Regions from separate parts of the Streptomyces sp. V4I23 genome, predicted to be linked through region 2. Evidence: predicted binding sites of a transcription regulator. Region 2 holds the regulator's gene; the other holds the start of a gene.
What was found. Region 2 encodes HspR, which represses chaperone genes until heat shock. Its sites were predicted from a motif close to TTGAGNNNNNNNNNCTCAA; they were not measured.
Positions count from the first base shown of each region.

Region 1: lon (endopeptidase La) is a predicted target of HspR. The motif match lies at 2,087-2,105, and genes of this name have one in related genera.

Region 1 covers NZ_JAUSZW010000004.1:2,593,346-2,596,752, forward strand. Annotated here, with positions in the region: gene lon (endopeptidase La) at 1-2,064, opposite strand, end outside; gene QFZ82_RS13780 (TnsA-like heteromeric transposase endonuclease subunit) at 2,265-3,032, shown strand; gene QFZ82_RS13785 (Mu transposase C-terminal domain-containing protein) at 3,022-3,407, shown strand, end outside.
Region 2 covers NZ_JAUSZW010000004.1:3,826,389-3,829,795, forward strand. Annotated here, with positions in the region: gene QFZ82_RS19565 (RNA polymerase sigma factor) at 1-1,061, shown strand, start outside; gene QFZ82_RS19570 (heat shock protein transcriptional repressor HspR) at 1,205-1,675, opposite strand; gene dnaJ (molecular chaperone DnaJ) at 1,677-2,855, opposite strand; gene grpE (nucleotide exchange factor GrpE) at 2,886-3,407, opposite strand, start outside.

The DNA of each region.
Region 1 (3,407 bases), 1.2 Mb from region 2:
GTGGATGTGCACGCCCCGGTCCTTGAGGTCGGCGACCGGCAGTTCGAGCTCGGCTCCGTGCGAGCGCAGGAAGCTCAGCGCGATCTGCGCGGACTCCTTCATCACGTCGCCGAGCTGCCCGGTCAGGGTCAGCCCCGCGCCGCCGGTCTCCGGATCGGCGAGCGACGCCTCGACGAACAGCACGTCGCCGCCCGCGCCGGTGACCGCCAGTCCGGTGGCCACACCGGGCACCGCGGTGCGGCGCTCGGCCGGGTCCTGGGCGGACTCGGGCACGTGGTGCGGCCGTCCGATGAGCCCGCGCAGCTCACCGTCGGTGACGGTGAACGGCAGCTCACGGTCGCCCAGTTCGTGCTCGGCCGCCACCTTGCGCAGCAGCCGCGCGATGGACCGCTCCAGGTTCCGCACGCCCGCCTCACGGGTGTACTCCCCCGCCAGCTTGCGCAGCGCCGAGTCGTCCAGCGTGACCTCGCCCGGCTCCAGGCCCGCCCGCTCCAGCTGGCGCGGCACGAGGTGGTCACGGGCGATGACGATCTTCTCGTCCTCGGTGTAGCCGTCGAGCCGTACGAGCTCCATCCGGTCGAGCAGGGCCTCGGGGATGGCCTCCAGCACGTTGGCGGTGGCGAGGAAGACGACGTCGCTGAGGTCGAGTTCGACCTCCAGGTAGTGGTCGCGGAAGGTGTGGTTCTGCGCGGGGTCGAGGACTTCGAGCAGAGCCGCCGCCGGGTCGCCGCGGAAGTCGGAGCCGACCTTGTCGATCTCGTCGAGCAGGACGACCGGGTTCATGGAACCGGCCTCCTTGATCGCGCGGACGATACGGCCGGGCAGGGCGCCGACGTAGGTGCGCCGGTGGCCCCGGATCTCCGCCTCGTCCCGTACGCCGCCGAGGGCGACGCGCACGAACTTGCGGCCCATCGCGTGCGCCACGGACTCGCCGAGCGACGTCTTGCCGACACCGGGCGGGCCGACGAGGGCCAGCACCGCGCCGCCCCTGCGGCCGCCCACGACCCCGAGACCGCGCTCGGCACGCCGCTTGCGCACCGCCAGGTACTCGGTGATCCGCTCCTTCACGTCCTGCAGGCCCGCGTGCTCGGCGTCCAGGGTCGCCTTGGCGCCCTGGATGTCGTAGGAGTCCTCGGTGCGCTCGTTCCAGGGCAGTTCGAGGACGGTGTCGAGCCAGGTGCGGATCCAGGAGCCCTCGGGCGACTGGTCGCTCGCGCGCTCCAGCTTCTCGACCTCCTTGAGGGCGGCCTCCCGCACCTTCTCGGGCAGGTCGGCGGCCTCGACGCGGGCCCGGTAGTCGTCCGACTCGTCCTCGCCCTCCTGGCCGTTGAGCTCGCGCAGCTCCTTGCGCACGGCGTCCAGCTGGCGGCGCAGCAGGAACTCGCGCTGCTGCTTGTCCACGCCTTCCTGGACGTCCTTGGCGATCGACTCGGCCACCTCCTGCTCGGCCAGGTGGTCGCGCAGCTGCTCGGTGGCGAGCTTGAGCCGGGCCACCGGGTCGGTGGTCTCCAGCAGCTCGATCTTCTGGGGAGTGGTCAGGAACGGCGAGTACCCGGAGTTGTCGGCGAGCTGCGAGATCCCCTCGATCTGCTGCACGCGGTCGACGACCTGCCAGGCACCGCGCCTCTTCAGCCAGTCGGTGGCCAGCGCCTTGTACTCCTTGACCAGCTCCGTGACGGCGCCGGGCAGCGGATCGGGAACGGTCTCCTCGACGACGGCGCCCTCGACCCACAGAGCCGCGCCGGGACCGGTGGTCCCGGCGCCGATGCGGACGCGGCCGACACCGCGGATGAGCGCGCCGGGATCGCCGTCGGACAGCCGGCCGACCTGCTCGACCGTGCCGAGGACACCCGTCGCGGCGTATGTGCCGTCCACGCGGGGAACGAGCAGCACCTTCGGCTTGTTGCCGGAGGGTCGGGCGGCAGCCTGGGCGGCCTCGACCGCGGCCCGTACTTCGTTGTCGGACAGGTCGAGCGGCACGACCATGCCGGGCAGTACGACCTCGTCGTCCAGCGGCAGGACGGGCAGGGTGAGCGGTGAGTGAGCCGTGATATCGGCAGCCATGATCTCCCCTTAGGCAGTCAAGTTGAGCTGTACCGACTCAATGCATATGAGCCCCTGGATGTTCCCCGGGTGATGTTCGCTCTGAGCGATCACTCTCTCGCTGTCCTGTGACGCCGGTCTCTTCGTTTCGCAGCTTTACTCTTCGCGTGATCGTTCGCCTTGCAGAGTGACCTTTCGTCGCGGGGCGGGGTTAGCGAGTCGTGGCACGTGCGTTAGGGGTTCTGCCGGGTGGTGTCTCGGGGCCGCCGGCGGAGGGGTTCGATGTCGCGTACGCCGACCGGTGCGGGTCGGAGTTCCGCCTGCCGCTGGCCGACGCCCGGGCGGTGCGGTTCGAGGACGTAGCGCCGGTACGCGCGTTCAAGTCGTACAAGGGACAGCGCCATCTACCGGGCCTGTGGTGGTCGGCGACAGTCGGCGGTCACATCGGGTACGAGTCCTGGCTGGAGCGCGATCATGTGATGCTGCTGGACTTCGATCCGTTGGTCGTGGGGATCTCCTCGCAGCCGTTCTGGCTGTTCTGGCAGTCGGAGGCGGGCAGGGGCGTCTCTCACGCGCCGGACTACTTCGCCCGCCGGGAGGACGGCACTGCGGTGGTGGTCGACTGCCGACCGGCGGACCGTCGCAGGCCGAGGGACGTGGCGAAGTTCGAGGCGACGCGAGCGGCCTGCACGCAGGTGGGGTGGGAGTTCCGGCTGGTGGGGAACCCGGACGCGATCTTCGTGCGCAATGTGCGCTGGCTGGCCGGATACCGGCACCCCCGATATCGGCTGGAGCCGGTGGTCTGCGAGTTGCTGGTGGCATTCACGGAACCGCGGCCGCTGATGGGCGGGGTGTTGTCGGTGGGTGATGAGATCGCGGTGCTGCCCGTGCTGTTCCATCTGCTGTGGACACACGAGCTGAACGTGGACATGTCGGTTCCGCTGCATGCGGCGGCGGTGGTTTCCACGGGGGTGACCGGTGGCTGCTGAGCGTGGGGCCGTGCTGCGGCCTGGCGACTGGATCACCTACGACAACGAGGACCACCAGGTGGTGGGGCTCGCCGGTACGTCCGTGCGCCTGCGGTCACAAGGCGGGGCGGAATCGGTGGTGCTGGCCTCGCATCTGATGGCGGCGCCGGACTTCGCCGTCACCGGCACGGAGCCGCTGCCCGCGCTGGAGCCGTCGGGGCTCCTGGGAACGTTGCCGGAGTCGGTCCGGGAGGCGGCACGGGAATGGGAACGGCACATGGTGGAGGTCGAGACCGGGCTGCCGCCGGATGCCGTGACGGGCACCGGGCCGCGCCCTGGGTATGACCCGGCTGCCTACTCCCTGATGGAACGGATGGCCGCGAAGGCGAGCGAGCT
Region 2 (3,407 bases):
GCTCTTCGAGCAGGGGATACCCCATGCGGGACCCGAAGGGCTGGCTGGTCACCGTGGCCTGGCGCAAGTTCCTCGACGCGACCCGCGCGGACGCCGCCCGCCGCCGGCGTGAGGACCTCGTCGACGAGGAGCCGGTGCCCGGGCCCGCGCCCGCGGTGGACGACACGCTCCAGCTCTACTTTCTGTGCGCCCATCCGTCCCTGACGCCGTCGTCCGCGGTCGCGCTCACGCTGCGCGCGGTCGGGGGGCTGACCACCCGCCAGATCGCCCAGGCCTACCTGGTGCCCGAGGCCACCATGGCACAGCGCATCAGCCGGGCCAAGCGCACCGTCTCCGGCGTGCGGTTCGACCAGCCCGGCGACGTCGCCACCGTGCTGCGCGTCCTCTACCTGGTCTTCAACGAGGGCTACTCCGGCGACGTCGACCTCGCCGCCGAGGCCATCCGGCTCACCCGGCAGCTCGCGGCCCGGGTCGACCACCCCGAGGTGGCGGGGCTGCTCGCCCTCATGCTGCTCCACCACGCCCGGCGCGCCGCCCGGACCGCGCCCGACGGCAGCCTGGTGCCGCTCGCCGAGCAGGACCGCGGCCGGTGGGACACCGCGTCGATCGCCGAGGGCGTCGAGATCCTGCAGGCGGCCCTCGCCCGCGACCGGCTGGGCGAGTTCCAGGCCCAGGCCGCCATCGCGGCACTCCACGCCGACGCACCCACCGTCGAGGAGACCGACTGGGTGCAGATCGTCGAGTGGTACGACGAGCTCGTGCGCCTGACCGACAGCCCGGTCGTCCGGCTCAACCGCGCGGTGGCCGTCGGCGAGGCCGACGGACCGCGCGCCGGCCTGGCGGCGCTCGCGGCGCTGGACGACTCCTCCCCGAGCTCTTCGAGCAGGGGACACCCCATGCCCCGCCACACCGCGGTGGCGGCGTACCTCCACGAGCGCGACGGCGACCTGGAGACGGCGGCACGGCTGTACGCCGAGGCGGCCCAGAAGGCACCCAACCTCGCCGAGCGAGATCACCTGACGCGCCAGGCCGCCCGGCTCAACGCCCGCCGGACTCGCTGACCGGTCGCGCTCGGACTTTCCCTCGGCACCAGGCGCGGCCCCATGGCCGGAGCGGTGGCCTCGAAGTGAGTACCCGGGCCTCTCCACCAAGAGCCGAAAGGGCCGGAGAGCATTCGCTCTCCGGCCCTTTCGGCACACACTGCTCAGGACGATCTGCCGCCCTGGTCGGGCCGCTTGGGACGCCACACCACCAGCGCGCTCGTCTGCTGGACGTCCTGGTACGGAACGAGGTCGCGCCGGTAGGAGGCGTGGACCTGCGCCTCACGCTGCTGCATCGCCGCCGCCGCGCCCTCCACGGCCGCCGACAGCTCGGCGACGCGGGCCTGGAGCGCCGCGACCTGGTTCTCCAGCTCGATGATGCGCTTGATCCCGGCCAGATTGATGCCCTCGTCCTGCGACAACTGCTGGACGGTGCGCAGCAGTTCGATGTCGCGGGCAGAGTAGCGCCGGCCCCTTCCGGCCGTGCGGTCGGGGGAGACGAGACCCAGGCGGTCGTACTGCCGAAGAGTCTGCGGGTGCAGGCCCGACAGCTGCGCTGCCACCGAGATCACGTACACCGGCGACTCGTCGGTCAGTTCATAGGGGCTGCGACTGCGTCCCGGACGGCCCTCCATGTCATGCTCCCTTCGCGGCCTGGAACAGCTCGGCCCGCGGGTCCTCGTCCGCGGTGGCTTCGCGGTAGGCCTCCAGCGCTTCCTTCGCCTTGTCGCTGAGCTCGGTCGGCACGGCCACCTCGATGGTGACCAGCAGGTCCCCGCGCGTGCCGTCCTTGCGGACGGCGCCCTTGCCGCGGGCGCGCATCGTCCGGCCGTTGGGCGTGCCCGCAGGAAGCTTCAGCGTGACCGCGGGACCGCCGAGGGTGGGCACCTTCACCTCGCCGCCGAGCGCCGCCTCCGCGTAGGTGACGGGCACGGTGACGGTCAGGTTGTCGTCCTTGCGGCCGAAGACCGGGTGGGCGTCGACGTGGACCACCACGTACAGATCGCCGGCCGGTCCGCCGCGCTCGCCCGGTGCGCCCTTGCCGCGCAGCCGGATGCGCTGCCCGTCGGACACACCCGCCGGGATGCGCACCTGCATGGTGCGCGAGGAGCGGGCGCGTCCGCTGCCCTTGCAGACGTCGCAGGGCGTCTCGGCGATCAGGCCGCGGCCCTTGCAGTCCACGCACGGGTCGGTCAGCGAGAAGGATCCGCTGCCGCCGCGCGAGACCTGGCCGGTGCCGACGCACGTCGGACACACGCGGGGCGTGCCGTTCTTGTCGCCGGTGCCGGAGCAGGCCTTGCAGGGCGCCTGGCTGGACATTCGCAGCGGGACCGTGGCCCCGTCGACGGCCTCGGTGAAGCTGAGCGTCACCTCGGACTCGATGTCCTGGCCACGGCGCGGCTGCGTGCGCGCACCCGCGCCGGCGCCCCGGTTGAACAGGCCGCCGAACACGTCCCCCAGGCCACCGCCGAAACCGCCGGCGCCGCCCTGGCCACCGCCCGGGGCGCCCCCGAAGAGGTCGCCCAGGTCGAAGTTGAACGTGCCGCCGGCGCCGGGACCGGCCCGGAAGCCGCCGTTGCCGAACAGGGCGCGGGCCTCGTCGTACTCCTTGCGCCGCTTGGGGTCGCCGAGGATGTCGTTCGCCTCGGAGATCTCCTTGAAGCGCTCCTCCGCCTTGGCGTCGCCCTTGTTGGCGTCCGGGTGGTTCTCGCGGGCGAGCTTCCGGTACGCCTTCTTGATCTCGGCCTCGGTCGCGTCCTTGGGGACGCCGAGAACCTTGTAGTAGTCCTTCTCGACGAAGTCCTTCGTGCTCATCGACGTCCCTCCTCCCGGACGTGTCGTGCGTCAGCCCTCGTCCGGGCCACCGCTCTCCTCGTCGGCCTTCTTCTCTTCCTTGGCCGCCGACGCCGTGCCCGGCTGGGGCTCGGCCACCGCGACCCGCGCGGGGCGGATCGTGCGCTCGCCGATGCGGTACCCCGGCTGGAGCACCGCGACGCACGTCGTCTCCGTGACGTCCGGCGCGTACGAGTGCATCAGGGCCTCGTGCACGGTCGGGTCGAAGGGCTCGCCCTCCTTGCCGAACTGCTGCAGGCCCATCTTGGCCGCGGCGGTCTCCAGGGACTCGGCGACGGACTTGAACCCGCCCACCAGCTCCCCGTGCTCCCTCGCGCGGCCGATGTCGTCGAGCACGGGCAGCAGCTCGGTCAGGAGCGTCGCCGTGGCGATCTCCTTGACCGTGACCCTGTCGCGCTCCACGCGGCGGCGGTAGTTCTGGTACTCGGCCTGGAGGCGCTGGAGGTCGCCCGTGCGCTCACCGAGCGCCGAGCGGGCCTGGTCCAGCTGCGCCGTCAGGCCGGCGATCTTCGC